One region of the Pseudoalteromonas sp. GutCa3 genome, then DNA from elsewhere that is predicted to be linked to it. Evidence: riboswitches for the same ligand, from Rfam matches in the RefSeq annotation. Region 1 holds a riboswitch; the other holds the start of a gene.
The links. Region 1 has a riboswitch for lysine ahead of dapA (4-hydroxy-tetrahydrodipicolinate synthase). Riboswitches for the same ligand answer to the same signal wherever they lie in the genome.
Positions count from the first base shown of each region.

Region 2: linked by a shared signal. The riboswitch ahead of lysC (lysine-sensitive aspartokinase 3) and the one ahead of dapA (4-hydroxy-tetrahydrodipicolinate synthase) in region 1 are both predicted to bind lysine.

Region 1 covers NZ_PJBK01000047.1:88,323-105,060, forward strand. The annotation lists gene CXF64_RS08880 (aldose epimerase family protein) at 1-13, opposite strand, end outside; gene CXF64_RS08885 (acyl-CoA thioesterase) at 214-612, opposite strand; gene CXF64_RS08890 (2OG-Fe(II) oxygenase) at 646-1,350, shown strand; gene CXF64_RS08895 (cysteine desulfurase-like protein) at 1,371-2,606, opposite strand; gene CXF64_RS08900 (2OG-Fe dioxygenase family protein) at 2,616-3,248, opposite strand; gene acnB (bifunctional aconitate hydratase 2/2-methylisocitrate dehydratase) at 3,449-6,046, opposite strand; gene CXF64_RS08910 (OmpA family protein) at 6,339-7,400, opposite strand; gene CXF64_RS08915 (protein adenylyltransferase SelO) at 7,791-9,200, opposite strand; gene CXF64_RS08920 (DNA-3-methyladenine glycosylase I) at 9,212-9,907, opposite strand; lysine riboswitch at 10,099-10,299, shown strand; gene dapA (4-hydroxy-tetrahydrodipicolinate synthase) at 10,490-11,374, shown strand; gene CXF64_RS08930 (2,3,4,5-tetrahydropyridine-2,6-dicarboxylate N-succinyltransferase) at 11,390-12,130, shown strand; gene CXF64_RS08935 (PLP-dependent decarboxylase) at 12,130-13,335, shown strand; gene CXF64_RS08940 (succinylglutamate desuccinylase/aspartoacylase family protein) at 13,341-14,462, shown strand; gene CXF64_RS08945 (phospholipase A) at 14,670-15,704, shown strand; gene CXF64_RS08950 (bifunctional GNAT family N-acetyltransferase/hotdog fold thioesterase) at 15,777-16,670, opposite strand.
Region 2 covers NZ_PJBK01000091.1:1,267-15,736, reverse strand. The annotation lists partial or broken gene CXF64_RS16975 (radical SAM protein) at 1-181, shown strand, start outside; gene sbcB (exodeoxyribonuclease I) at 372-1,817, shown strand; gene CXF64_RS16965 (NAD(P)-dependent oxidoreductase) at 2,097-2,978, opposite strand; gene CXF64_RS16960 (glutathione peroxidase) at 3,100-3,672, shown strand; gene CXF64_RS16955 (2-hydroxyacid dehydrogenase) at 3,771-4,751, shown strand; gene CXF64_RS16950 (sodium-dependent transporter) at 4,847-6,169, opposite strand; gene CXF64_RS16945 (4'-phosphopantetheinyl transferase family protein) at 6,311-7,069, shown strand; gene lysC (lysine-sensitive aspartokinase 3) at 7,142-8,533, opposite strand; lysine riboswitch at 8,609-8,781, opposite strand; gene nhaD (sodium:proton antiporter NhaD) at 8,883-10,130, opposite strand; gene CXF64_RS16930 (hypothetical protein) at 10,353-11,624, shown strand; gene CXF64_RS16925 (condensin complex protein MksE) at 11,628-12,176, shown strand; gene CXF64_RS16920 (ATPase) at 12,173-14,470, shown strand, end outside.

The sequences.
Region 1 (16,738 bases):
CAATAGATGTCACACGCATTCTCCAATCAAATTACCGAATTAACATTTCCTGTTATAACGGCGCAACAATATATAATATAAATAGTATATAATTGAAGCCTGTAACTCAATCTAAATACGTTGAAATTTCTCGACAAATATTTACAGCTGCCATCATATATTTACAATAATTCAGCTCAGTATGGGCTTATGTAAAACATAAGCCTCGTAAGGTTAACTGCTTTGGTAAATGTGCTCGTTAAGCGCTGCTTTTTCGTCAATGCTAAGCGCTTGTTTTGATTTAGCAATAAAATCATACCTCACCATAACGGCCTTACCTATTGCGCAGCATTTATCGTGTTGCCATGCTTCCTGTCTCAGCGTAAAAGAGCTAGTGCCTATATGCTCTACAGAGGTTTTTACGGTCACTTCGTGGCCATAAAATAATTCGCCCACAAACGACACTTCAACTTTGGCGATAATCAATTTCCAATCATGTGGATTTAAGTCCGGTGTAAAAAACTTAAAAATAGGTCCACGTGCGACTTCAAACCATACAGGTAGTACGGTATTGTTAATGTGTCCGAGTGCATCTGTTTCGCTAAAGCGCGGCATCACTTTTTCAATAAACATAAAAATCCAATAATAATTATATAAAGGTAAACCATGACGGACTTTATACGCGTTGTTGATAACGCATTAAGCGATGAGTTTTGCGATGAATTTATTACCACATTCGCGCAAAGCCCGCATGTAAAACAAGGGGTAACATCGGGCGGTGTCGACTTAAAGAAAAAAGACAGTCACGACCTACACTTAAATAATCACCCCGAATATGCACAACAATTAAAACATATACAACAAACGACTGCACAGCATGTTTTTAAGTATGTTGAAGAACATATTTTTATGATGATTGGGGCGTTTGGCTTAAAGGTCTATCACCCAAAAACAGGTGACGTTGTCGATTTAACCCAAGAGAATTTTGAAGAAGTGGGTAAACCGCAATTACCTTTGCTAGTTCAGCAAATTTTTAGACTTGGTAATATTCAAGCGCAAAAATACGAAGTAAATAAAGGTGGCTACCCTTACTGGCATAGTGAAGTTTACCCGCAGCTACAGCATAATGAAGCACTGCATCGCGTGTTGTTATTTATGTTTTATTTAAACGATGTTGATGAAGGCGGTGAAACGGAGTTTTACTATCAAAACCGTAAAATCGCCCCTAAAAAAGGCACTATGGTAATAGCCCCAGGCTACTTTACACATACTCATAGAGGCAATAAGCCAGTATCAAACGATAAGTATATTTTAACATCGTGGGTGTTGTTTAATCGTGCAGAACAAATATATAGTGCGCCAAAGAGTTAGCGCACCAAAATCAGTATTATTTAACCGAGCAGTTCATCAAATAAATTAAACAACTGATCTAGCTCTTCAATGGTGTTGTAGTGCATACAACCAATGCGCACTACACCGCCTTTATCAAGCACATCTAATTGCTTGCACAAACCTTGCGCGTAAAAATTACCATCCCACACACAAATATGCTGCTTACCTAAAAATTCTGAAACGGCGCGTGGCTCAAGCCCTTCAAAAATTAAAGCAAAAGTAGGTGTACGCTCATTTAAGCGATCAAAGTCATCAATACCAAACAACTTAATGCGTGGGTAGTTTACCAAGCGCGTTAAAAAGTGCTCACTAAGCGCCATTTCGTGTTGTTTAGTTTTAGCAAAAGCCACACTTAACTTTTCGCGGCGTGAATGGCTATCGTCAAGTTCGCTAATTGCTGCAATGTAATCAACAGCCGCGATAAAACCCGCCATGGCTTCAAAGCTTTGTGTGCCGGTTTCCCAACGACCTGGTGCTACGTCTTTAGCTGGCTCAACTTTATAAGGCGTAAACCCGTCTAAATGTTCTTTTTTACCGTAAACCATACCTAAATGCGGGCCAAAAAACTTATATGCAGAGCAGGCTAAAAAGTCGCAATCAAGTGCTTGTACGTCTACAAGTTCGTGCGGTGCGTAATGTACGGCATCAACATAAACAAGTGCGCCTACAGCGTGAGCAAGCTCAACAATACGTTTAATATTATTAATTGAACCTGTGGTATTTGACGCATACGTTACCGCTACAAGCTTAGTGTTGCTGTTTAATAAGCTTTCAAACTGCGCCATATCTAAGCTGCAATCTGCTTCGTTAATAAGCGCTGTATTTACCTTTACGCCTTTATCTTCTGCGGCTTGTTGCCACGACGATACATTTGAGAAATGATCGGCATTGGTTACAATTATTTCATCACCAGCCTGCCAGTCGCGTGAAATAGCACGGCTAAAGCTAAATGTTAGGCTGGTCATGTTTGGACCAAACACAATTTGTTGTGAGCTAGGTGCATTAAGTAAATCAGCGGCTGCTTGACGCGCATTCGCCATCAATTCAACGGTTTTATCACTTGAAAAAAACGCGCCACCTAAGTTTGAATTATAATGACCTAAATAAGCTGTCATCGCATTAAGCACCGATGTTGGTACCTGCGAGCCACCCGGTCCGTCTAAAAATATTGGCGATTTACCATCAACGTTTTGCATTAATGCAGGAAACTGCTCACGTAATTGCGTTATGTTCATGCTTATTCCTTAAGACGTTAATACAAAACAATCCAGGTAACCTGGTTTGCTAGCATCAATTTTGTTCATAGGTGTTGCGTTGTGCCACACTTCACGGTCGTTTATTAATGCAAACATGCCGTCTTTTATTTCCATTTTAAAACAAGGCTCAGCTTGCTTGTTTTCGTATACAAGTAGCTCGCCGCCTTCTAAGTTTTCATGAGAAACGCCGCATATACATACATGGTCAAAACCATCTTGATGCACGCCTTCTGGCGCTGCCGGCGTATCGCTGTTAATTGCAAGCATACGGAACTGATGAATTTCAATATCACGCTGTTCATCAATACCGGTAAGTTGGCGAAACTCATTTACAATGCTTTTCATGCCTTCTGACTCAAGTAAACTTTGCTCTAGGTTTTCGTAAGTACGCTCTACATTACCTTGAAAAGTATTAATTGAATCGTCTTGAACAAATGCTTTGGTTTGTTGTAACTTTATTTCACCATTTTGCATTTTAACTACTGAGTAACGACGTTTACGAAAGGCGCCATCTGCATAAGGATTTGCAGGCAGGTTATCAAAAGAAGGCTTAACCAAATCAATATTTGCTTGGTTAACAAAACGTAGTTGCAGTAAATTCTGGTTGTTTAATGCTGTCATAAAATCTCGCCTAAAATAATGAGAATATTGATGAGGATTTTAATGCATTTTGATAGGAATTTTTGCGCGATTACTTACTTTAAAAGCAACTTAAGACTAGATTTAATACAATAATATAAAAAAAGAAGCATGAACTATCTAATATTTATTTTAGCCAATAAAAAACCCGCCTAAGCGGGTTTTTAAACAAACTCTAAAAATTATACAGCTTGTTGAATAATCACGTTGTCTGCTTTTTTAGTGTAAGCAGGCATACGGTGGAAGTTCAAGTAACGGTATGTATCTGACGCCGTTGCATTGATCTTCGCAGCATATTCTTGATACTCAGCAACTGTTGGTAATTTACCAATGATTGCAGCAATTGCAGCAAGCTCAGATGATGCTAAGAATACGTTTGCGCCATTACCTAAACGGTTAGGGAAGTTACGTGTAGAGGTAGACACAACCGTTGCTTTATCTGCAACACGTGCTTGGTTACCCATACATAGTGAACAACCTGGAGTTTCGATACGTGCGCCAACACGACCAAAAATACCATAGTAACCTTCTTCTGTAAGTTGGTCTTTGTCCATCTTAGTAGGTGGAGCAACCCAAAGCTGAGTCGGAAGTTGACCTTTAAAGCCATCAAGCAACTTACCAGCAGCACGGAAGTGACCAATGTTAGTCATACAAGAACCGATGAATACTTCATCAATTTTCTCGCCAGCAACATCAGAAAGAAGACGCGCATCATCTGGGTCATTTGGAGCACAAAGAACTGGCTCTTTAATCTCAGCTAAATCAATTTCAACGATATGCTTGTACTCTGCATCAGCGTCAGCTTCCATTAGTTCTGGGTTAGCTAACCAATCTTGCATTGCAGTAATACGACGTTCAATCGTACGTACATCGCCGTAACCTTCAGAAATCATCCACTTAAGCATAACAATGTTTGATTCTAGGTATTCAGAGATAGACTCTTTAGATAACTTAACAGTACAACCTGCTGCCGAACGCTCTGCAGATGCATCTGATAATTCAAACGCTTGCTCAACAGTTAGGTGCTCAACGCCTTCAATTTCTAGTACGCGACCAGAGAATTCGTTAATTTTACCTTTTTTCTCAACTGTTAATAAACCTTGTTTGATACCGTAGTAAGGGATTGCATGAACAAGGTCACGTAAAGTGATGCCTGGTTGCATTTCGCCTTTAAAACGAACCAAAATAGATTCAGGCATATCAAGCGGCATAACACCAGTTGCTGCTGCGAATGCTACTGCACCCGAACCTGCTGGGAATGAAATACCTAATGGGAAACGTGTATGTGAATCACCACCAGTACCTACGGTATCTGGTAATAACATACGGTTTAACCACGAGTGAATAATACCATCACCTGGACGAAGTGAAACACCGCCACGGTTCATGATGAAATCAGGAAGCGTATGGTGAGTGCTTACATCGATAGGCTTAGGATAAGCTGATGTATGACAGAATGACTGCATTGTTAAATCTGCAGAGAAACCTAAACATGCTAGATCTTTAAGTTCATCACGTGTCATAGGACCTGTTGTATCTTGCGAACCAACAGTTGTCATTTTAGGCTCACAGTACTGACCTGGGCGAATACCTGCAACGTTACATGCTTTACCAACCATTTTTTGCGCTAGTGTGAAGCCTTTATCAGAAACTTCTGTTGCTGTTGGTACTTTAAATGTATCAGTTGCACCTAAGCCAAGAGATGTACGCGCTTTGTCAGTTAAACCACGACCGATAATTAGTGGAATACGACCACCAGCACGAACTTCATCTAAAATCACATCAGATTTAAGCTCAAAAGTAGAAATCACTTTATCAGTACCATGTTGCTTAACAACACCTTCGTACGGATAAATGTCGATTTGCTCGCCCATGTTGAGTTCATCAACATTTAATTCGATTGGTAATGCGCCTGAATCTTCCATTGTATTGAAGAAGATTGGAGCAATTTTATTACCTAGACATACACCGCCAACACGCTTGTTTGGTACGAATGGGATATCATCGCCCATAAACCAAAGTACAGAGTTAGTTGCAGACTTACGAGAAGAACCCGTACCAACAACATCACCTACGTAAGCAAGTGGTAAACCTTTAGTTTTTAATTCTTCAATCTGAGTAATTGGACCTACTTCGCCCGCTTTATCAGGTGTAATACCATCGCGTTCAATTTTTAGCATTGCTAAAGCATGAAGTGGGATATCTGGACGAGACCATGCATCTGGTGCAGGAGACAAGTCATCAGTATTTGTTTCGCCAGTTACTTTAAATACAGTAACTGAGATCTTTTCAGCAACAGCTGGCTTATTAGTAAACCATTCTGCATTTGCCCAAGACTCAATAATTTGCTTAGCGAATGTATTACCTGCTTTTGCTTTTTCTTCTACATCGTAGAACGCATCAAACATAAGTAATGTATTTGAAAGGCCTTTAACTACGATTGGTGCAAGTGTTTCGTCATCAAGTAGGTCAATCATTGGTGCGATATTGTAACCGCCCAACATTGTACCTAATAATTCTGCCGCTTTTTCTTTAGAAACAAGTGGAGAATTAGTTTCACCTTTAGCTACAGCTGCTAAGAAGCCCGCTTTAATATAAGCAGCATCATCAACACCTGCTGGTATACGCTGAATGAACAAATCTAAAATGAATTCTTCTTCACCTGCAGGTGGAGTTTTGATTAATTCAATAAGATCAGCAGTTTGCTGAGCATCTAATGGCGCTGGTACGATACCTAACGCGGCACGTTCTTCTACGTGTTTACGATATTCTTGTAGCACAATATTGCCCTCTTGGTGACGTGAAAGTATCCGGTAGCGCTTCAAGCGCAAATAAGTTACCCAATACTTATAGTATTCTAACGCGTAATTATAAAGCTTTTATGGATAGATGAAAATCCATCCAGTTACGCAACTGATTATACCGATTATAAATACTATGAATAGTGGTTGTAGTAAAAACTATTTTCATGAATACTTGTTAAGTAAGAATCATTACCATTAAACAATACTAATTTATTACAGGCATAAAAAAACCCAGCACTTGGCTGGGTTTTTATTACAAACTATTTAATTAACGTAAAACTTTAACGTTTTTGATAGTTTTGATATGCGCTTCTACACGACGGTTTTCTGCGTTTGCAGCTTTAGTGTTTGCATCATTTTTAAGACGCTCTTCACCTAAACCAACTGTAGTAATACGGTCTTTAGCAATGCCATCAGTAACTAATTGCTTAGCTACTGCATCAGCACGTTTTTTAGATAACCATTTGTTGTAAGTTGCTTTACCTACAGAAGAAGTGTGACCTTCTAAAAGTACTGTTGTATCTGGGTAATCTTTTAAGAATGCAGATACTTTTTCAATATCGTTTAAGTACTGAGTAGATACTGCTGAAGCATTGTTAGGGAAAGTCACTAATAAGCTTACAGTCACTTCTTTATCTTCATATAAAGTACAACCAGTGCCATCAACTGCATCAGTCATAGGTGTGTTAGCACACTTATCATCTGCATCAGGAATGTTGTCGTTGTCGCTATCTGTAGGAGCTACAGCTACTTCAATTACCTTAGGCTCTGGAGCTGGTTTAACTGGCTCTACAGGAGCTGAATTTTGGCCAAATAAGTAGTTAATACCAATTTTAGCGCCTACATCTGTGTAACCACGGTCAAGACCTTGGTATACAGCTGTTTCAGCATTTACAAATAAGCCATCTGTAATGAAATGTTGGTAACCAACACCTGCATTTAAGAATGTATTGTCATCTACTACGTCTATTTCTTTAATACCGAAAAGACCGTAGAAAGGACCGCCATTTAAATGGTAAAGAGCATCAATACCGTAACGCTCGCCATCAATACCGTTGCGGTTGCCAGCAACTTTATCAAAAGCATTAAAATCCATATCTGCATATTCAAGACGTGCGCTCCAGTAATCACTGAAACGGTAACCGGCTTCAACACCCCAGCCAGTTGATTCATTTACATCAAGACCAGCTTGAGCACGCATGTTTTTCCAAGATGCGTCATAATAGTCGCCAAATGCGCCAATGTAGAAACCTTCTTCTTTATCAGCAGCGAATGTAGATGCGCTAGTTGCAGCCAACGCGATTGCAATTGTAAGTGATTTTAATTTCATTGTTTTCTTCCCATTTGAACAATTTTAAATTGTAGCTAATCGATACTAGCTCAATCAGTTTTATATAGACTAACTGAGCCTTTGTTAATCAATACTTAACGAAAAATAAAGTTTATAACTTTTTTCTATGCCTCGTCACAACACACATCCACTTACTATAGGCGAAATTAAAACTTTATTGAAAAATAAATATAGTAGTTTGTTGTAAATTAGTACTTAGCAAGGAATGTAAGAGCAATTAAATTAAATGCACTTATAAATGCAAAGAAATATTGCTTGGCTTTAATTCGGCGCATAATACCACCAGAATTAACATTACCCTAGGTATATGCACATATTTGATTAAAAAATGACTCTTTTTAATCATGTAGTTATACTCAAAGTTAAGTATTAAGTACCACAAAAAGTTTGGTAATCATTATCATTTATCGGTGCAGCCTGAAATTCTGATAATTTTTCACTGTCAGAATACGGGTTACTGGCTATTTTTATAAAGCGCTGTAGTAACTCACTAGACCCTGTAGCGTTATATTGTGCAATTATTTCTTCGATCACATGATTACGCGGTATTACACGAGGATTTGCAGCTCTCATTATTTCATAACTATTATCGTCGGTTAAGCTTACCCACTTAGCTCTCCATTCAATTAGCGACTCAGGTATTACTGTTTCTTCTTTTAAAGATTCAGTAAGCGCATCGAAGGTATTGGTGTAATCGAGCTGATTATCTTTTAATAGTGCTAACAACTCTGCGATTAACTCGCCACTACTATTGCAAGATTCATTTAAACCCAGCTTTTGTCCCCACATAGCCGTAAACTCAGTATTAAATTGCTCAGCAAAGCTATTAATGTATGGCGTCATTAACGAAACAGCTTGTTCGTCATCATCGCTGATAAGCGGTATTAAACTTTCAGCTAAACGAGCACAGTTCCAGTTAGCTATATTAGGTTGATTACCAAATGCATACCGACCTTGTTTGTCGATAGAGCTAAATACAGTATCAAAGTCAAAGCTATTCATCATGGCACACGGGCCGTAATCAATGGTTTCTCCGCTTACTAGCGTATTATCGGTATTCATTACTCCGTGAATAAAGCCAACACGCATCCAGCTCACAACTAGCTTAACTTGGTTTTTAATCACAGCGCCTAAAAATGCTAAATAGCGCTGCGATCCTGTATCTGTTATTTCTGGGTAGTGTCGCTCTATAGCTAAATCGGCTAAATTTTTAAGTCCTTCAACATCGCCTTGCGTCGCTAAATATTGAAACGAGCCAACACGAATATGGCTCGTTGCTAAACGAGTCACTATGGCGCCTGCTTGTGGCGGATTACGATAAACCGTTTCACCACTACCAACAACCGCTAAGCAGCGTGTGGTTTTAATGCCTAGTGCATGCATTGCCTCGCTCATTACGTATTCACGAATAGCAGGACCAAGAGCACAACGCCCATCTCCCCCTCTTGAGTAAGGAGTAGCACCAGAGCCTTTTAATTGAATATCCCACAACTGGTTTTTATCATCATTAATAGCGCCCAGTAAATGCGCTCGCCCATCGCCTAAACGTGGTGAAAAATGTCCAAATTGGTGCCCAGAGTAACCAAGTGCTACTGCAGGAATCGCCTGTTTTTCGTTACCGCTAAAAGTGCTAGCACGCAAATCAGCTGCAACGTTAATATTAAACTCTTTTGCTAAGCTCTCGTTCCACAGTAATAACTGAGGAAAGGCAACACTTGCAGGGAAATCTTCTATCGCAAAGTTTTCCGTAATGTCTGTGTATCTTGGCACTAATTTCATGGTAATTCCTATTATTGCTGACTTATACCAACACGGTTGTCACCTACGCCATAGGCCACAATTAAGCTCAACTCTTGCATACTTAAGCCACTTTGCTTTTGCATTTCGTTAAAAAAGGCTTGGGCTGCACTCAGTGATTTTTTAGTTTGTAAGCCGCCGTCTATAATTTTATGGGCACGCAAATAATTCTCTACATCGCGTGATAGTAAAAAAGTATCTTTACCAAGTGCTCGCAGTGCATAAGGCCCTGTATTTCCGCCTAAACGCGCACCATGCTTTTTTAAATACGCCCATAAACCAATAATATCGTCTGTTGGCCAATTAGCGATAAACTGACTAAAACTGCCATGTTCCCCTGCTATTTCGTGGATCATGTAAGCATTTTCGGTAATTGTTTTTACTTTTTTATAGTTACGAACAATTCGCTCATCCGTTGCTTTTTGTTCCAGCATATCAGGTGGCATCATTAATAACTTATCAACGCTAAAATCCCAAAAAACCTCTCTAAAGCCTGGCCACTTATTATTAATGACTGACCAATAAAAGCCACTTTGAAATACTTTTCGAGTAAATTCCTCAAGCCAATCGTCGTCACTTAACGTGCTTAGTTGTTTTTTAGATAGCGGTTTTGCGAGTAATAACTTAAGCATTTTTTCAGAGCCTTTTCGCTCTACCGCTCGCTTATAAATATCGCTAAATTTTTCCATCTGATTAATACCTTACTTCTACTATGGGTCTAGTGTACGAGAAAAGCACCCAATACGTAACCACCCCTCTTTTCGGTGAATTAATCTGTATTTAGTAGCTTGACACCCAGATGGCTAAAATGCTTTAATCGCCGTAATTACCCTATTTAAATTGCACAGGTTTGTAAGTTTTACTCTACAAACAGGTGCAAAGGGCTAGAAGAGGTGCGTTATTCAGGTAGCGTATGTTAGGAGCGCAAACTCCAGTGAGCATACGTGAGGGGAATTAACGCCGAGAAGTAACCACTTTTGCGAGGTGTTTATTTCGGGCGACTAGGTTGAACCCTAGCGACTGTCACCAATAGCTGCTTATAAAAAGCAGCTTATTAGTTTGGTGGAGAGCTTCTGGTCTTAAATATTAAGGCCGTGCGCCCTATTATTTTAAGCCCATTCGCTCTTCGAATTATTAGTTCGAACGACGTTAATGCGGCTCCTTCCATAAAGCTTTTTAACTCTTCGAATAATATCAATTGCATTAAATTAGTTATCGCTAAAATGATCACGTTTTTAATAAAGTTGGTACAAATTATAAGTTCGTGAGAGATGATCAACAACTTCAATTTAAACGACTACTCATTGTGGACCGCGCTCGTAACGCCATTTGATCAACACGGCGATGTTGACTACAACACGTTAACTAAGCTGGTTAGCGAGCAAGAAGCAGCGCATAACGGTATTTTACTACTTGGCAGTACGGGCGAAGGTTTAGCACTCACGCTAAAAGAACAACAAGCCATTGTTGAACACGTATGCCAACTAAAACCAGCAGTACCACTCATGGTTGCTGTGGGCGGTAGTAACTTAAAGCAACAAATTGAGTGGGTTAACTACTGTAATACACTCCCAATTCATAGCTTTTTACTTGGCTCACCGCTTTATGCAAAGCCCGGCGCTATAGGTCAAACTCATTGGTTTGAAAGCCTACTTAATGCAAGTGCTCACCCGTGTATGCTTTATAACGTACCGGGTCGAAGTGCTGTTAGCATTCCAACGGCAACAATTCAAAACTTACAAAATAATAAAAATTTATGGGCGTTAAAAGAAGCGAGCGGCAGCATTGCTCAGTTTGAAGCTTACCGCCAAGCTGCGCCTAATTTAGCTATTTTTAGTGGCGACGATGCGCTGATGCCTTATTTTGCTCAAGCTGGCGCAAAAGGTTTAGTGTCGGTAGCTGCAAATGCATGGCCCGCACAAACTCACGAGTTTGTTAAACGCAGCTTAAGTGGCCAACACCCTAATTTATTTGCCCAGTGGTCAAGCGCTATTAATAGCTTATTTGCTGTCGCAAACCCTATTCCCGTAAAGGTATTGATGCATTTGCAAGGCCGCTTAAGCAGCCCGCAACTTCGTCCACCTTTAACACACCTTGAGTTAACTCAAACCGATTGCATCACAACTGCAAACAACACCATTTTATCTTGGCATTAAATACAGGTTTTTATAATGAGCTGGTTAGAACTATTAAATAATTTAGAATCGGGCGCAGTACGCGCAGCATCACAAAACGAAAGCGGCCAATGGCAAGCTAACGTAGAAGTAAAACAAGGCATTTTGGATGCCTTCAAAAATGGCACTAATACTGAGTTTGCAGGTGGTTTTGTTGATAAACATAACTTAGCTCCGCAAGAATTTAGTACTGACGATGGCGTACGTATGGTGCCGGGTGGCTCTAGTGTTCGCCGTGGTGCTTATGTTGCTAAAGGCACGATTATTATGCCACCAGCGTATGTAAACATTGGTGCATACATCGACGAAGGCACAATGGTAGATAGCCACGCATTAGTTGGCTCGTGTGCACAAGTAGGTAAAAACGTACATTTAAGTGCTGCAGTGCAGCTTGGTGGTGTACTTGAGCCAATTGGTGCAAGCCCAGTAGTTGTAGAAGACGACGCCTTTATTGGCGCTGGCTGTATTATTGTTGAAGGTGTAGTCATTAAAAAAGGTGCAGTACTTGCCCCAGGCGTGCGTTTATCGGCGACTATTCCGGTATACGACTGCGTAAACGAGCGCCAACTAGATAAAGGCGAGCCAATCCCAGAATACGCGATTGTAATACCAGGCTCTCGCCCTGCGTCAAACGAGTGGGCGCGCGAGCAAGGCTTAAGCATGTCGTGTGCGTTAATTGTTAAATACCGCGACGAGAAAAGCGATGCATCGTTATTGCTTGAAGAGGTTTTACGATAATGAGCTTTTTGAGCACGCCTATCAAAACCGCTGTAAATACAATTACACAACAACTTGATACACCTTTTTTTGTTTACGACCTAGATCAACTAAACGCGCATCTTGCACGTTTAGTTGCGCAAACCGATGTAAAACTGTGGTACGCGGTAAAAGCAAATCCACTGTCTAAAATTATTCAAAGCTTAGACAACGCTGGTTTTAATTTTGACGTAGCAAGTAAAGGTGAGCTTGAGCAAGTGCTAGCACAAGGTATTAGCTCACAGCGCGTGCTCAACACAGGGCCTGCAAAAAGCCCTAAACAAATTAAACACTTTATTGAGCGCGGAGTACGTATATTCGTAGCCGAAAGCCTCAATCAAGTACGTTGGTTAAACCAACAAGCGCAACTACAAAATACGCAGTTACAAGTATTACTGCGAGTGCAATTACGCTGGCCTGAAGGTGAAAAAAACCCACTGGGCGGCGACAGCCTCACACCATTTGGTTTGGGTTGTGATGAGTGGCAAGCACTCAATGTAACCGACTACCCTGCACTTAAGTTTGACGGCTTACATATTTTTCAGTGGGGCAACATGCTTAGCACGCAAAAGCTAAGCGAATTGTGGTCACAAATGATTGCACCACTTAGCCAACTTGCCAGCGATTTAAATATTAGCCTTAAAATTCTCGATTTAGGTGGCGGCTTAGGTATTCCTTATACACAAAGCGAAACAACACTTGATTGGGATGACTTAATAGCTGCACTCGCTAAAATTAAAAATGATGCGGGCGTAGAAGAGTTATGGATGGAACTTGGTCGTTATGCCGTTGGCGAATGTGGTCATTACGCAAACCCAGTAATAGAGCGCAAACAAAACTATAATCAACAGCAAGTAATTTTAAGCGGCGGTATAAACCACTTATTACGCCCTGCTGTTACCAGCCAAGATTTTCCTGCTGCGTTACTGCGTGAATCCAGTGCTAAAACTCAAGCGGTCACTTTATACGGCCCGCTTTGTACAGCGCTTGATTGCTTAGGTGAGCATAACCTGCCAAGCGATTTAAATGAGCACGACTGGCTAGTGTTTAGCCAATGCGGTGCTTACGGCTTTACCGAAAGTATGCCGTATTTTTTATGCCACGAGCTCGCCGGCGAGTACACATTGCAAAACGGTGAACTTACCTGTGTTCGCCAAGCCGAAAATGCCAGCCACTACTTAAGGTAATAAGCATGAGTAATACAACACACATCGGCCAAGAGAACATTGTAGTAGGGGAAGTTGCAAACGGCTTACCGCTTACAATTCCTGTTTATCGCTTAAAAGGCGATGGCACAGGGCCTAGTGTTTATGTTCAGGCCAATATGCATGGCGCTGAAGTGCAAGGTAACGCAGTTATTTTTCAGCTACTTGAGCAATTAAAACACCTAAACCTTAATGGCGATATTACATTAGTACCTTATGCTAACCCAATTGGTTGTAATCAAAAATCTGGCGAGTTTACCCTTGGCAGGTTCGATCCGATTACGGGCACTAATTGGAATCGCATGTATCACTACAATAAAAATTTAGTGGCACAGTTTTCACAAAATCATACCCAGTATGACGACGCTACATTAAAAAGTAACTTCAAACAGGCGCTTATTGACGAAGTAGACAGCAAACTTAACGGCCCTGCTTATTTACTTAATACGGGTAAACGCATTGCACTTAACCTACAAAAGCTCGCTCATCAGGCTGATATAGTACTCGATTTACACACAGGTCCTATTTCAAGCAAGCATTTGTACTGCCCAACCTATGCAACCGACAGCGCGCGTTACTTTAATATTGAGCATGTATTGCTTATTCCTAGTGATTTTGACGGTGCTATGGATGAAGCTAACTTTTGCCCATGGTGGCATTTGAGTGATGCACTTAGCGAGCAAGGTCGTGAATTATCAATACCTGTAGAAGCATTTACTGTAGAGCTAGGCAGCCAAGAAAAAATAGACTTAAAAGAAGCACTAAACGATGCTAACAGCATTTTAAGTTACTTAAATCACAAAGGCGTATTACAAAACGCACCGCATACGCCAGCCAATATGACTCGCTATGCATGTAATTTAGATGACTACTTTGCTTATTACGCCCCTATTGGCGGCATGGTTGAATACTTAGCCCCACTTGGTGGGCACATTAAAGCCGGTGAGCCTATTGCTAATATTTTACGCATGGAGCGCTACTTAAGCGAGCAACCACTGCAAACACTTACTCTCGATTGCGATGCAATTGCCATTTTGCACTTTGCCTCGGCGAGTGTTAACCAAGGCACCGAACTTTATAAGTTTTTTACTAACATATTTGAGCTTTAGCTCACCCTTCTCATTGCGTGAGAGCACATAGTTAATGTGCATTAAAAAAGCGGCCTAGGCCGCTTTTTTTCTGATCTATATTTACTTTGTATACGTAATGTCCTTGTTATAAATACAAATTCAGTAAAAGTTCACCGTTACATATGTAAAAAGACGTTATAATTAAATTAACGCATACAACACAACCCGAACCCACAAGGAATTACAATGAGCTGGCGCCACTGGATCACACTTTCTGCCTTAATAAGTACAGCTACCTTCGCACAAGAAGAAGTTGCTACAAATGAGCAAGACAACGACATCGAACTTGTAAAGCAGTGTATTTTAAATGAGGTAATTGGCGGAGATGGTAAACAAACATTAGACGATCTTCGTAAAAAGTGTTCAGCTCTTGAAGAAGACAAACAACTTACCGCGCTTGATAAACGCCAAGCTCGTGAAGAAGTAGGTAAAAAAAATAGAAATGTAATTACGCCACATAAGCGTAACTATATTTTACCGCTTTCGTACGTATCACACCCAAACGATCGCCCATTTGATGGCTTTGACGCACTAACCGACGACAACGACGGTGAACCGCTCGACAACTTAGAAGCAAAATACCAGCTATCGATAAAAGTACCTCTTTACGATGATTTTTCGGATAAAGACCAAGCCATATTTTTTGGCTTTACACTGCAATCATATTGGCAGCTTTATAACTCAGAAATTTCTTCTCCATTTCGTGAGACTAACTACGAACCAGAGATATTTTGGATAAATTACCTCGACCCAGAAAACGTATTATGGGGCGACGAAATGGCAATTGCTTTAGGTATTTCGCATCAGTCAAATGGTCGAAGCCAACCAAACTCACGTTCGTGGAACCGTATTTATGCAGACTTTATCTGGGAAAACAGAGGCTTTGTTTTTAGCTTTAAACCTTGGTACCGAATAGCTGAGGACGAAAAAGAAGATATTTTAGAAGCCAATGGCGACGACAACCCAGACATATATAAATACATGGGTTACTTTGAGTTTAGCGGCGCGTATCGTTTTCATGACCATGAATTTAGCTTTATGACACGTAACAACTTAAATTCAGATAATCGTGGTGCAATTCAACTCGACTGGTCGTTTCCTTTATGGGGCCGCGTTCGTGGTTATGCACAATACTTTAACGGTTATGGCGAAAGCTTAATTGATTACAATGCGGATGTAGAACGTATTGGTGTAGGTATATTATTAACCGATCTGCTGTGATACTTCTCTAAGTTTTACACACAAAAAAGCCAAGCATCGCTTGGCTTTTTTGTGTTTTGAACAGCTAAACAGTTATTTTTTTACTACAAACTGCCCTTCAAATTCTGCAACCACGTTATCACCATCGTAAATAGTTACAGGCACTACGTAACTTGCTTTACCGTCGGTTTCTAAATCGCTTAACTTGCCCTTACAGGTTTGTATATCAACACAACCACGTGGGTCGGTAGTAAGCGGCTTTAAGTACTTAATGTTAGCATCGGCTAATACAATATTACCTTCAAGCCCAGCTTCTTTAAGCGCTAAGTACGTAGCGCCCCAACCTGTTAGCGTGGCCAAGCTATAAATAGAGCCTGCAAACATGGTGTTATGTAGGTTTAAGTTAGCGTCTAGGTCGGCGCTGGTTGTAAATTGCCAATCGGTATAGCTTTCTACCTTAATACCCATCGCGTCACTAATTGGAATAGACTCACGCCACGTATTTTGTAGTACTTGCGTCCAATTTGGATGACGGAACCAGCCTGGCTCACACGGTTTTTGCTTTACCATTTTAAAGTGTTGTACATCGCCATACGCTAAGTGCGCTTTTTCTTTTAATTCGTAACCGTGGCGTTTATAAAACTCAAGCGCACGTTCGCGTGCAAACAAAACCAGTTCATCGGCATTTTGTGTCCATGCTATTTTTTCAAGCTCATGAAGCAAACGACTACCAATATGCTGATTACGGTTCCCCTCTGCAACTGCCATGTAGCGCACTTGTGCTTGCTCATGATTGTTAAAGTGCAAACGTGCTACACCTAGCACTTCGCCTTCTTTATTTTTTATAAAGCGGTGCTCAGAGTCTTGTTCCATATCGTCTTGTTCAGAGCCACGAGGCTCGCCCCAAGGCGCGCGTAATACCTGCCAACGCAATTGGTAATACGCTTGCCAATCTTCGCTACTTTGTGGGGTGCTTACCTGAAACATACATACTCCTGTTGTTATATAAGCCGTAAATAAAAGTCAAAAAAAAGGCTACGGCGCTATACTAATAG
Region 2 (14,470 bases), on a different contig from region 1:
GACCATAGACTTCAAATATTCAAATGAAATATCAAAAACTATTGGGCAAAGATACACTACAGCACATGATTATTACTTTCTGAAATCTTTTTCATATTTTTCTAGGGATTACAGTTACAAAAAATTCTTAGCTGACTGTATGAACATTAAAACCAAAGTGAATTTTTTGGTCCCTGAATAAGTTTATTTGTACTAGTAAATGCGAATCGAAGTTTCTTACTCTCTGCTCGCATTTACTTAAACTTTAATACTTTTCAACTCACCCAAACCTATAAACTCCCTCGCCCATATGCCATAATCTAAATAATTCATTATTTTAGTAACTTGGCGCGTATTTAGGCGTTTTTAAGTTAACTACTCAGGGTTTTCAAATGGCATATCAAGAGCAAAATCAAGCAACAATCTATTGGCACGACTACGAGACTTGGGGAGCGAGCCCTCAAAAGGATAAGCCAAGCCAATTTGCGGGTATTCGTACCGATCTTGATTTAAATATTATTGGCGAGCCACTTATTGAATATTGTAAGCCGCAAGCGGATTACTTGCCTCACCCTGAGGCCTGTTTAATTACGGGTATTACACCACAAGTGGCGATGAAAAAAGGCTTAGTTGAAGCTGAGTTTATAGCAAAAATTCATGCCGAATTTAGCGTGCCAAACACCTGTGTTGCCGGTTATAACAGTATTCGGTTTGATGACGAAGTAAGTCGTTATAGCTTTTACCGTAACTTTTACGACCCATACGAGCGTGAATACAAAAATAACAATAGCCGCTGGGATATTATTGATTTAGTGCGTGCTTGTTATGCGCTGCGCCCTGAAGGCATTGAATGGCCGCTAAAAGAAGACGGTAGCCCAAGCTTTAAGTTAGAGCATTTAACGGTAGCCAATGGTATTGAACACGCTGCAGCGCACGATGCACTAAGCGACGTAACCGCCACTATTGCACTGGCTAAGCTAATAAAAGAAAAGCAACCAAAGCTGTATAACTTCTTTTTTGGGCTGCGTGGCAAAAAAGCCCTTGCTGAATTGGTTGATGTATTTAACATGACGCCGCTGGTGCATACCACGTCGCGCATACCTGCAACACAAGGCTGTACAAGCTGGGTTGCACCAATGAGCTTTCATCCGGTTAATAAAAACGCGGTTATTTGTTTTGATTTAACCCAAAACCCGCAAGTACTCATTGATTTAAACGTAGAAGAGTTACGCAAACGTTTATACACCAAACGTGTAGATTTAGCCGAGGACGATTTACCTGTTGGCTTAAAACTAGTGCATTTAAACAAGTGCCCTATTTTAGCCCCAGCTAAAACATTATTGCCTGAAAACGCCGCCCGCCTTGGGATTGACCGCGAGCAGTGCTTAGCTAATTTAGCTATTTTAAAAGCCAATACCGACCTTCGCGATAAAGTAACCGAAGTGTTTAACGAGCAAGGCGATTACAGCGCAACCACTAACGTTGACTACTTACTTTACGATGGGTTTACAAGCCATGCTGATAAAGCTAAATTTGCGATTATTCGTGATGCAAAACCAGATGAGTTAGCTGGGTTGAAGTTAGACTTTGAAGATAAAAAGTTTAATACCTTGTTGTTTAGATACCGCGCCCGTAACTGGCCTGAAACGCTAAACCAGCAAGAGCTTGACCAATGGCGCCAGTATTGCCAAAACAAGTTAATGCACGGGGAAGATCAACCATCGATTAACGCGCAAGATTTTATGATCACCCTTGAGAACCTAGCGCATGAGCATGACGACAGCGAAAAAAATCTTACAATTTTAAAGGCGCTATATAACTACGCTCAAAGCATGTAATTTTGTTTGTATAACGCATTAAAAACGCGACGCTTTAGCAATAAAGCGTCGCGTTATTGTTTATTAATATCTGTACCACTACAAACAAAGCAAAATTTATTTCACAAAGAGAAGCGAATGAGGAGTAAATGAGAAGACATAAAAACAATAATTTTTTAGATCTATTACTTCCTCTAAAAGCGCAGCGCCTCATAACCTCTTTGTGAATAAATCACTTTACGGGCTTTGCTCGTCACGCAAGCAAGCTTGCCGTCTACATCGACATACTCAACGTAAACGTTATTTTTTATGCAGCGCTTCAATGCGTGCTAGTAAGCTTGAGGTGTCGTATCTGCCGCCGCCGAGTGCTTGTACGTCGGCGTAGTATTGATCGACCGTTGCGGTCATTGGTAAAGTAGCGCCGTTGTTTTTAGCTTCATCGAGTGCAATGCCTAAATCTTTACGCATCCAATCTACGGCAAAACCAAACTCATATTCACCCGCCCACATTGTTTTGTAGCGGTTTTCCATTTGCCACGAACCGGCTGCGCCTTTCGAAATGGTTTCTATAACTTTTTCACCGTCAAGCCCAGCTTGCTTGGCAAAATGTAAGCCTTCGGCTAACCCTTGCACTGCGCCAGCAATACAAATTTGATTAACCATTTTACAAAGTTGTCCCGAGCCAACGCCGCCTAGTAATTGGCTAAAACGACTAAACGCCGCCATAACTGGCTGCACTTTAGCAAATACGGCTTCGCTGCCACCCGCCATAACCGTTAATACGCCGTTTTCGGCGCCAGCTTGTCCGCCCGATACAGGCGCATCAATAAAGTCGATATTTTGCAGAGCCGCTTTTGCAGCCACTTCACGTGCTACTTCAGCTGAGGTTGTGGTGTGATCTACCAAAATAGTGTGCGGTAACATGCCCGCTAACACGCCGTCGTCGCCATACACAACTGAGCGTAAATCGTCATCATTACCAACACACATAAATACGATGTCGGCATTATTGGCAGCTTCGCGCGGGGTTGGTGCAAAGCTTCCTGAATGTTCTGCAGTCCACGTTTGTGCTTTAGCTTGTGTGCGGTTATAAACGCATACGCTGTGCCCTGCTTTTGCTAAATGCCCCGCCATTGGGTAACCCATTACGCCTAAACCTATAAATGCGACTTTCATTGACATAAAAATGACCTATTTAACTGATAACTTAGAAACTAGACCTCGATTATGTCAACCGGTCGATAAAAAAGCGAATGAAAGTCTTTATAAAATTTCCTTAGCGGGAAAGGTAAGTAGGTAACCTATGGACAGTATTTATCAATTTAATGCACCACTTTATAACAGTGAAAATTTTTCTCTTAGCCAATTACAGGGCAAAACCGTCCTTATTGTTAATACAGCGAGTAAGTGTAATTTTTCGGTGCAATTAAATGCGCTCGAAAAGCTCTATCAGCAATACAAAAGCAATGGTTTTACTGTACTTGCGTTTCCGTGTAACCAGTTTGGCCAAAATGAGCCGCTTGATAATTTAGCCATTAAAGACTTTTACCAAGATCAATTTAATATCTCGTTTGAGGTATTTGGTAAGGTAATGGTAAACGGGCCAGAAACACATCCGTTGTTTAATTATTTAAAATCGCATACGCGGGGTATTTCGCAAAATCGTGCTATTAAGTGGAATTTCACTAAGTTTTTAATTAACTCACAAGGGCAACTTGTTGCGCGTTATGCACCGCGAACTAAGCCCGAAACACTTATACAAGTAATAGAAAGCAACCTACTGCAAGCCGCAAAGTTAAACGCTGCTAAAGGTGGTAAAAAAGTATCGTCAAAAATACCTTTGTTTATCCCAAGTAAGGCTCCGCTTAAGGCTTAATTTAAATCAATAAAATGCGTTTTACTAAAGCACAGGTTTATAAAGTAGTTTATTGTATTAGTAATAAATAATACTCCTTAAGCGTCGAGGCTATTACCATGAACATTGCTTTTTTTAGTACTCAAAAGTACGAACTGCCTTTTTTTGAACAAAGTACACGCGATCACCGTGATATAAAAATAACGTATTTTGAGCAAGCCTTGAGCGAACAAACGGCTATTCTAGCAAGCGGGTTTGATGCCATATGCGTATTTGTTAACGACACCGTAAATGCTGCTGTTATTGAACAATTAGCAAGCCAAGGTATAAAAACTATTTTGCTGCGTTGTGCAGGATTTAATAACGTTGATTTACCTGCAGCAAAAGCACATAAAATTAAAGTATTACGCGTACCGGCTTACAGCCCAGAAGCCGTAGCTGAGCACTGTATAGCGCTTATGCTAACGCTTAGCCGTAAAACCCATAAAGCGTATAACCGCGTACGCGAAGACAACTTTGATTTAAACGGATTGCTAGGTTTTAACTTGCACAACAAAACCGTGGGTATTGTAGGTTGCGGTAAAATTGGCCTTGCGCTGTGTAACATTTTAAATGGCTTTGGCGCTAAAGTATTAGTGTGCGACCCCTACGCACAACCTGGCAATTATACAATTACCGATATAGACACCTTACTTAGCCAAAGCGATGTGATTTCTTTGCATTGCCCTTTAACGGAGCAAACTCATCATTTAATAGATGACGAGGCATTTAGTAAAATGAAAACCGGTGTAATGCTTATTAACACCTCTCGCGGTGCACTGCTTAACAGCAAAGCGTGTATAAACGCACTTAAAACTAAAAAATTAGGCTACTTGGGGCTCGACGTTTACGAGCAAGAGTCGGAGCTGTTTTTTAAAAATCACAGCGACGAAATAAATCAAGACGATATATTTTCGCGCTTAGTGAGCTTTAAAAATGTTTTAGTAACAGGCCATCAGGGCTTTTTTACCCAAGAGGCACTCACCGAGATAGCAAACACAACCCTACTTAACGCGCTTGAAGTAAATGAAGGTAAACCTCTAACTAATGAGGTTTTATAAATACCTTAGCTTTACCTAAATAATAGGCACAAAAAAAGCGAAGTGCGTTTTAAACTCACTTCGCTTTATTAGTTTATTTTAGGGCTTAGATAAAATTAACCAAAGGCAACGTTTGCAAATACCAAGGTCATTAATATTGGGCAAACAAAACGAATATACTGAGCAAACCAGTAATGTACGCCGGTTGTTGCTTGATGTAATTTATTACCACGCTGCCACATCCAACCTACCGTAATAAAGTAAAACAAGCCCATAAGCGGTAATTGGTATTGGGTAAATAACATAATAACTAAGCCAAATAACCAATCAAAATTTAGTATAATTGCGCTTGCACACACAAGTACAACGGCGCTTACTGCCCATGTTGCTTTGGTGCGGCTAACGTTGTGATTTTCGACTAAAAACGCTACCGGAATTTCGGTGGTCGATATTGTTGACGTAACCGATGCGATAGACATTAATACAAAAAACAATAAACCAACTAATAAGCCAATTTCGCCCATGGTGCTAAATAGCTCAGGTAAAATAGCAAAAATAAGCTGCCCTTCGCCAATCAGTTTACCACCACTAAATACTTCAACACCGTTGTGCTGCGCCACATAAATAGCAGGAATAATAAGTAACCCCGCTAAAAAAGCAACGCCTGTATCCAGTAGTGCAACACCTGCGGTGAGCTTTGGTAAATTAGCATCTGGCTGTAAATACGAGCCGTAAATCATCATACAGCCCACACCTAAAGAGAGCGAAAAGAACGCTTGCCCCATTGCAGCAATAATTAAATTAGGGTCGAGTATTTGGCTAAAATCAGGAATTAAATACGCAGCAAAGCCTTCACTTGCGCCATCGAGTGTTGCAATGTAGGCAATTAAACCAACAAGCAGCACAAGTAACAGTGGCATTAAACGGCGCGACCAGGTTTCGATTCCCGATTTAACACCCTTTAAAATAATACTGGCAGTTAAAATAAGCATAAGCGGCGTAAATACAAAATTACGCAGCACTGAGTCGCTATGTAAAAACTCGCTTGCGCCTGTAAACCCAAAAAAGGTTGTTATAGGTTCAATAGCGTACGAGAGCATCCACCCTGCTACTATTGAGTAAAAACTTAGCATAACAACTGCGCCCGCAAGGCCTATATAACCTGCCGCAGCACCAACCTTACGGTTAGTGTTTTGCCATGCATCGCCCAATGCTTTTACAGGGTTAGCTTGTGCTTTGTGACCTAAATATAGTTCGGTATACAGCGCAGGAAGCGCAAGTAAAAATATAACAATAAAGTAAACCAGTAAAAATGCACCGCCACCATGGTTGGCCGCTTGCGTAGGAAAACCCCAAATATTACCTAAACCCACTGCTGCGCCAGCAGCGGCTAAAACAAAACCAAGTCGGCTTTGAAACCCATCACGCACTTGTGCCATACATCTACAAATCTGTTATTATTTTGATTATTGTGAATTAAACCATATTTCATGCCAGCTGAGTAATAAAATTGTACCCAGCCTTTATTAGTGGCGTTAACCGCTCACAATATCAGCGACTTCTTTTGCTTTAGGGCTTTTATGACTGAACACTATTTTAAAAACGCCTTGAGTATTACTTCAACTCAATTGGCAAATTTGTCTTTTGCGAGTAACAGTATTATATTATTTAATGCTAAAACACTTGAGCTTAGTGACTTTAATTTGCCCGATTGCTTAAGCCCATTTGAGTTAAACATTATAAACCGCCGTAAAAGAGTGCAAGCTAAGCAAGAATATTTAGCTACGCGGTTATTGCTAAAACACCTTATTAAAGTAGCGCAGCCGCAACATGCGCACGTAGCCCTTAATAAAATGAGTACAGAATTTGACGAAGCAAGCTCAAAACTGCAAATACACGTGGGTGATGATGTTATAAATACCTGTATTTCGCATTCGCATGGTTTAGTTGGGGTCGCGCTAAATTTTGATAAAAGTGAGTTTGGTTTTGATATTGAAAAAGTAAGCCTAAAGCGCCCGTTTGAAAAGCTCGCTAAGCATTTTTATCATAATGATGAAATTACACTTATCACTGAGCCCACTAATACCCAAGCCCAAGCAGATACGTTTTTTAGAATTTGGACATTAAAAGAGTCACTTGCTAAAGCCACCAGCCGCCCTATTGCAAAATTACTTAGCCCCAATGTGTTTGACGAATTACATAGTGCAAAGCTTAGCGCTTGCAGTAATAGCATTACTGTAGCTGATAGCAGTGACAACAATGTTTGTTTTGATGTGAGTGTGGTGCATAAAAAAAGCACCGACTGGCGATGCTTTTTATTAACCGACTTTGTTAAGTAACTTTACTAGGTAACTTTACTAGGTAGTTTTACTAGGTAACTTTACTAGGTGCTTTTCCTGAATAACGATTACTTACGCAGCAAAATCGTTTTCTAATAAACGGCTATGAATAGACTGCACTACGTTATCTGACTCAGTTTGCTCTACTAAAAAGCACAAGTTGTGCTTACTAGCACCGTGACAAATTAATCGAATGTTAAAGTCTTTTAGTACACTCATTAAGTTCATTTCGTGTTGGCGTAATTGAATCTCAGAGCCAATAAGTGCTACCAGTGTTAGGTTGTTTTCTACCGAAACATGGCAAAACTCTGCAAGCTTATCTAGGCATTCTTGATCAAGCTCTGGGCGCGATGCGTTTTGCGCGTTATCAAGGGTTATAGCTACGCTGATTTCTGATGTGGTTACCAGATCTACCGATATATTGTATTCACTTAATAGTGTAAATACGCGTACTAAAAAGCCGCTTGCTAGTAGCATTTCTGGGCTTTTAAGCGTAAGCAAAATTTGGTTTTTACGTTGTGTTACTGCGCGTATACCTGGTTGCTGCGATTTTTCGCGCTCAATCCATGTACCGCCACGCTCAGGCTCTCGGCTAGAACCTACAAACACATTAATGTGGCTACGGCTCGCTGGTAAAATAGTCGCTGGGTGCAATACTTTTGCGCCAAAGGTTGCCATTTCGGCGGCTTCGTCAAAACTTAAACGTGCAATAGGCGTCGCTTTTGAGCACAAACGCGGGTCGGTGCTAAAAATGCCCACTACGTCGGTCCAAATATGCACGCTTTTAGCATTGATTGCTTCAGCTAGTAATGCAGCGCTATAGTCTGAACCACCTCGTCCAAGCGTTGTGGTTTGGCCGTATTCGTCACTGCCAATAAACCCCTGAGTCACAATGACTTGAGCGTCTAATAACGGGATTAAATGTTCTTTAGCGGCTTGCGCTGTGGCTGCAACATTAGGCGTTGCTTTACCAAATTGGCTGTCGGTTTTAAGCACCTTGCGCACATCAAAGCGATCGGCGTTTAAACCTTGTAAACGCAGCACTTGTGCAAACAAATACGACGACAAACGCTCACCAAAGCTAAGTAGCTCGTCGTGTTGCTGATCGGTTGTTAGTGACTCTTGAGCCAATGTTTGAAATGCTTTTAGGGTTTCGTTAAAGCCAACCGCTAAATCGGCATCTAGCGATAACTCATCTAAAATAGTTTGTTGAATAGCAAGCACACCGTTTATGTGTTCTTGGCGCTCACTTGAGGTAATACTTGGTTTGCACAGTGCAACTAAGTGGTTAGTTACGCCGGCACTAGCGCTCACGGCAACAATACGTACGCTTTTATCTGCAACAATAATTTCGCTACAGCGACTCATCGCTTCAAAATTTGCAACACTTGTTCCACCAAATTTGGCAACGATGTAATCTGATTTTGCGCCTGATACTGTTTGTGGCACTGATTGGGTAGTCATTTAGTCTCCTTTCGCGGTATCCAAACCGCAATAAAACAAGAAGAACTTGGCAAAGGAATGCTTGAAGATAAGTCCACTGCCAGAAGCTCTCCACCTATATTGGTGACAGTTTTGAGGATTCAGCCCCATAAACCGAAAAACAATGATGACGTACCATTATTTTCCTCGGCGAGTACTTCCCTCCTTAATGATCATCGGCTTTCGTCGCCTAACATTAAGTACCTAAGTATCGCACCTCTTCTGAATGCTTTATTAACCAGTGGCTAATAAAACAAAACCCCACTAAGTAGCGGGGCTTTGAAAGTTATCGTTTAGACGTCTAGCTGTCAAGCATTTAATAATTTATGAGTTAAATAAAACTGCCCATGTAATACGAGCCCGCATATCCAACCGTGTAACAAATTAATAAATGCAGCGATAAACGCAAGTAGCTCATAAAGGTAAGCGCTTTAACTTTACTCATGGCAATAATGCCCGCAGCCGAACCAATAATAAGCATTGAACCGCCCACACCCGTTGCATACGTAAACGACAACCAATGTTGTTGGCTCATTACTATATTAGCTTTTAATAATGCAGCGGTAAGCGGTACGTTATCGACCCCTGCTGATAATATGCCCATTAAGTAGTTTGCGTATTCTGGTGCCATTACCGTGTATAGGTCGGTAAATTTACTCAACATACCAATTTCTTTAAGTGCGCCTACAAGTAAAAGTACGCCTACAAAAAACAATAATGTGTCGTATTCTATATCGCGAACAAAATCGATTATGTCTTTGTTTATGTCTTTTTTGCGCATTAAAAATTGCGCCACTAAAAACATCACTGACAAGCCAAACAAAAAGGTTAATAGAGGCGGTACGCTGTAAATTACACTCAGCGTAAGTGTGCTCACTACGGTAGATAAAAATATAACAGCAATGGTTATGTCGGTTTTTTCAATGCGGGTTTTACCTGCACTAGCAAACTCAACACGCCCTTTCATACCTATAGACAGTAACGCGGCTAGCAGCATAACGCTTGCAAGTGCTGGCGCTATAAGTAGTAATAAATGAGCTATGGTTACTTTGCCATCTAAAAATATCATTAGTGTGGTTACGTCACCTGTTATTAGCGATACCCCACCTGAGTTAACCCCAAACACAATAAGCGTGGCGTATTTAACGAGCTTTTTAGGTTCAAGTTTTAACGACATAACAACCGCAAGCGATATAAGCGTCGCTGTTACGTTATCTGAAATCGACGAAAACAAAAACGCAAAACCACCCACCAAAAACATGAGCTTTTTTTCGCTAATACTTTTTGGCATAACACGGTGCACAATATTTTCTATAAACCCCTTTGAATTTAAATACGCTACAAAGGTCATTGCAGCCATTAAAAATAGCCATAATGAGGCAATTTCTAAAATATTTTCATTTAAAAGATGTTGAATCGTATCGGGGCTTTGCCCGTGTAGAGGGTATATAAAAAGAAGAATCCAGCAAAGCGTACCAAAAAACAGCGTGGTTTTAGCTTTATTTACATGGATTATATCTTCTATAACGATCAGTAAAAATGCAATCGCTATCAGGGTTAGAATAATCGAGGAAACCATGGTAGTTAAACAACCTTTGATATAGTTTTAAAGAACACACAAATAACATTCCATTTCATGTGCCTATTTTCGGCGCGAATTTTAGCACTGCCTCTATGCAAAAACTATTATTAAATGGTCTTAAAAACGAATACTATATACAGACAAGGTTAATTAAAAATACGTAATAATGAGTCTTCTAAAAGAACTCAATAATAAAATACTAGGATGTTGTAACCCCTTATGATCCCAGCTAAAAAGCTGCTAAACACCATAACCGAACATTGGGGTGTATTAGAGCTATTATTTAAACGTTTTAAAATGGCTGACTTTAGCCTAAAAGACGTACAAAACGCGATTAAGCAAAAGCAGCCTACGTGGTCAAACGAACGCATTTATAAAGAAACAAATCGTTTGTTAAACCAAGATATTTTAATTCCGCTGGCTAAATCCTCTCAGCTTGAAATAAATCGTGCTATTGCTGATTTTGCTACTTTTTTACTGCAAGAAGAGCATTTAGGTTTAGCGCAAGAAATTAGCGTATTAGTAGAGGACCTAGCTCGCTTAGGTAACCGCCTAGATAACGCTGGCGAAATAGAAGACTTTGACGACTTACGCCGCTACAGCCGCATTATGGATGATCGGGTGCGTAAAATAATGAAGCTCTATACGCACAACGAAAACGCTATTTTAAATATTGTTGAACAAGCCAAATCAAATAATGCAGTGCAATCGCTGCAAAAACGTTATAAAGCAGTAATAGAAGCCTTTGACGAATACATAGAGCCAATGCTTGAAATGGTTGATATTCGTGGTGAGTTTCATGCATGTTTTACCCTCATTGAAGAGCAAATAAGTAAGCAAATACTGCACATTGAGCGCTCAGGTAAAGCGTATAACGACAAACGTATGCTGGAGCAATTACGTACCCGTATACTCGAAATGCATTTAATGGGCCGAGAAAGCTTACGTAAAAGTGCCGATATGCTTATGCCACTACGTGAAGAGCTACGTCGTAATAACTTAATTACTCGCCAAGCAGCCAAAGTACTTGGGCTTGTACGTAAAAATGGCGTAGACAATATGCTAAGTGCTGTGCAACCACATTTTGTAAGCGACGCGCAGCGATATTCGCTTGGTCAGCAACGCCATATTGTGGCTTACATGGCAAGCTTGGTTGAATTTGAACACGAAGAATACCAATTGCCTGACCAGCAAGACGTGCCTGCATTTGTTACGCCTAATATTCCTGACTACAACGATGTTAAAACCAGCTTTGCTAAGCGCTTTAATAAAAAACGCAAAAAGCCGCAGCCCTTGCTGCAATTTTTAGACGAAAGCTATCCAGATCTCGATGCCGACGAAATGCTATTTTTGTATCAAAAATTAGTCAGCGACAGCGATATTAAAATAATTCAAAGCGATGAAAAAGCCCGCGTAAAAATTGCCGGTCAGCACTTTTCTTTATATCCATTTAATTCAGAGCCTCAGCCAGATTCAAAGGCAGGTAAATAAACCATGACACACATAAACTTAGACGAGCTAACCCATCTACAAGCCATTAATAAAAAATTAGTAGCGGGTTATCACATTTGCGAGCAAGACAACGTAATGTGGCAAGAGCTTGACCAACACATAGAAGACTACACCGCCCTATTTACCGCCCTAGGTAACGATTTAAAACGCGACAGCCGTGGCTTTTATTACTTTGGTAGCGACGAAAGCACACCCAATATGGGCAAAATATCTCGCGCTATCGCACTCACCATTTACATTTTAATTGAGCACTACGCCAATACGGGTAAAGATCCAATGCGCGCATTGTTTGACGACGTAAACGATTTAGAGCTTATGCAAACGCTGGTGCAAATTAACAAACATTTGTTTGATCAGCTTGAGATATTTTCGGGATCGGATTTGCGTAAAGACGTTTACCTGCGCATGGTGCGCTTAGGTTTAGCCCGTGAAGTAGAAGGCGGCTTTATGCTACAAGCGCCAATTCACCGCTACATAGATGCACTCATGGAAGTAAACGAAGAAACCTACATTACAGAGGACGAGGAATGAAAAATCTATACGGACTAAGCAAACTCGCCCTACTTAACACCGCAGGCTATGCAAAATGTGTGATCCCGCTTGATAAAAGCAGCTCTATTTGCGCGCCCAATAACACCGGTAAAAGCTCGGTTATTAACGCCCTGCAGTTTCCGCTTATTAACGATTTGCGCTTAACAGAATGGGACGGACACGATTTAGATGAAACCCGTAAGTTTTATTTTTCATCCGATCAGTCCTACATTTTACTAGAAGCTAACTTGCCTCATGGCTCGGTAGTAATTGGAGTTGCAGGACTTGGTAAAATTGCCGGTTACGCGCATCAGTACTTTTGTTATCAAGGTAAGCTTGATTTAGAGCAGTATACGCAAGGTAAAACTATTATTAAATTTACCAAGCTGTTCAACCATTTAAAATCGCTTAACTACAACCCTATTGAGTTAAAAGCACAAGAGTTAAACGCGCTGTTGACTGGCGGCGCAACGCCTTTTGACGGCGACATTAACCTAAAAATGATCCCGCTAAATAATGTACAAGACTCTTCTATTTATAAAGAAATATTTAGACGTATTCTTAACTTACACAAATTAGGCGCAAGCGACGTAAAACGCTTTATGCTACGCGTGTTTGAACGCCATATGTCGAACTCTAAGGTCGACTTTTATGAAGTATGGCGTCGCTCGTTTGATAAAGTAAATCGCTCAAAACGCGAATTAAAAGCCCTTGAGTCAATGCAAGAGCCAATAGCCGCGCTTGAATCAATGCTTGAAAACCAAACCGTGCTTAAAGGTAAATTGGCGGCGTACGCCCCTAAAATTGACCAAGCACTGATTGATTTTGATACTTATCAAGAATCGCAACTCTCTGAGCTTGCCATCGCGCTTGAAGATATAGAGCACGAAAAACACGAGTTTGAGCAAAAGCAAAGCCTATACGTACAGCAATCGCGCGATATAGAGCGCAGACAAACTCAAATTGAGCAGTGGTTTTTAGATTACGATGCGCTTAAAAGTGAATTTGAACTGGTAAATAAAGCCACGCTTAAAACCAGCCTGACTCAGTTAAAGCAAGATTACGAGTCGCTTTCGCACTCTATAACCAGCGCACAAGGGCAAAGCCTACATACGCTTGACTACCGCATTAGCGAAACACAAAAACAAATTAAGAGCTTAAAGCTGCAACTTAAAAACCTTGAGTTTAATTTGTTTACCCGTATGCGCGAAGACCTCTCGTTAAAAGAAGTAGAAGAAATATCGCGCATTTTAAACCCAGATATTCTCTCGTTTGCGACCACCACCAATGGCGATATAACCATTGATGACGAAGACGCATTTGGTGAGTTTTTATCGCTATTAAGTGAAAACGTTAAAGGCGGTGTACTAACTCTGCCAGGTGCGAGCATTAAGCTTAAAAAACTCTCGCCAGTGCAAATGCAAAGCGGCGAAAACAAAGAGCAATTAACCGCTCAGCTCAGTGCACTTGAGCATTCACTTAAAGAATTTAAGCAACAACGCGATGTTGCTGCAAACGTTGCCGACAAGCAAAAAGAAAAAGACGCGTTATACGATGAGCTTATGAGCGCAGAGAGCGCCCTAAAACGCTTAGAGCAGTTTGATGTAATGCAGCAGTCTGTTGAAGCGCAAGCCATGCTAAAAGAGCAGTTATTAGCTGAGCGCGAACAAGTTGACGACTACCTGCAAGATATTCAAAAAAATAGTGGCTCAATTGCCGATCGTCGCTCGTTAATTAAATCTAAACAAGAGCAAATTAATCGCCAAACTGAGCGCTTACGCCAAGTTAAAAGCGAGCGAATTGACCATACGCTTGATTTATACAGCGGTAAAGTGACCCCGTACATGATTGATATTACGGTCGACTTTGATAACTTAAGCGATCTTGTTCATCACTTTAATAAAGACTGCCAAGAGCTGCGTAATTTTGACATAAACGTGCGCAACACCTATTTGCATGTATATAACGCAGGTATAACTAAATTCGACAACGAAAACGACGAATATACTAAGTACCAAAAGCTAATAAGCGCCTTTCATAATATTGATAACGAACGCGACGCTGTTGAACGCCAAGCACGCGTTGCGCTTACCGAAGTGGCCGCAACTATTAAAGGCTTGCGAGAAGATTTAGACCGACTTCGCCGCGAAATGAACAGCTTTAATAAAGGCATAAGCCAGCACCGTATTTCAAATCTGCAAGCGTTTAAAATTAACGTAATACCGCGCAAAATGCTGGTTGATAGTATAGATACCATTATCAGCACGTCGCATCAGTTTGAGCAAGGTGACACG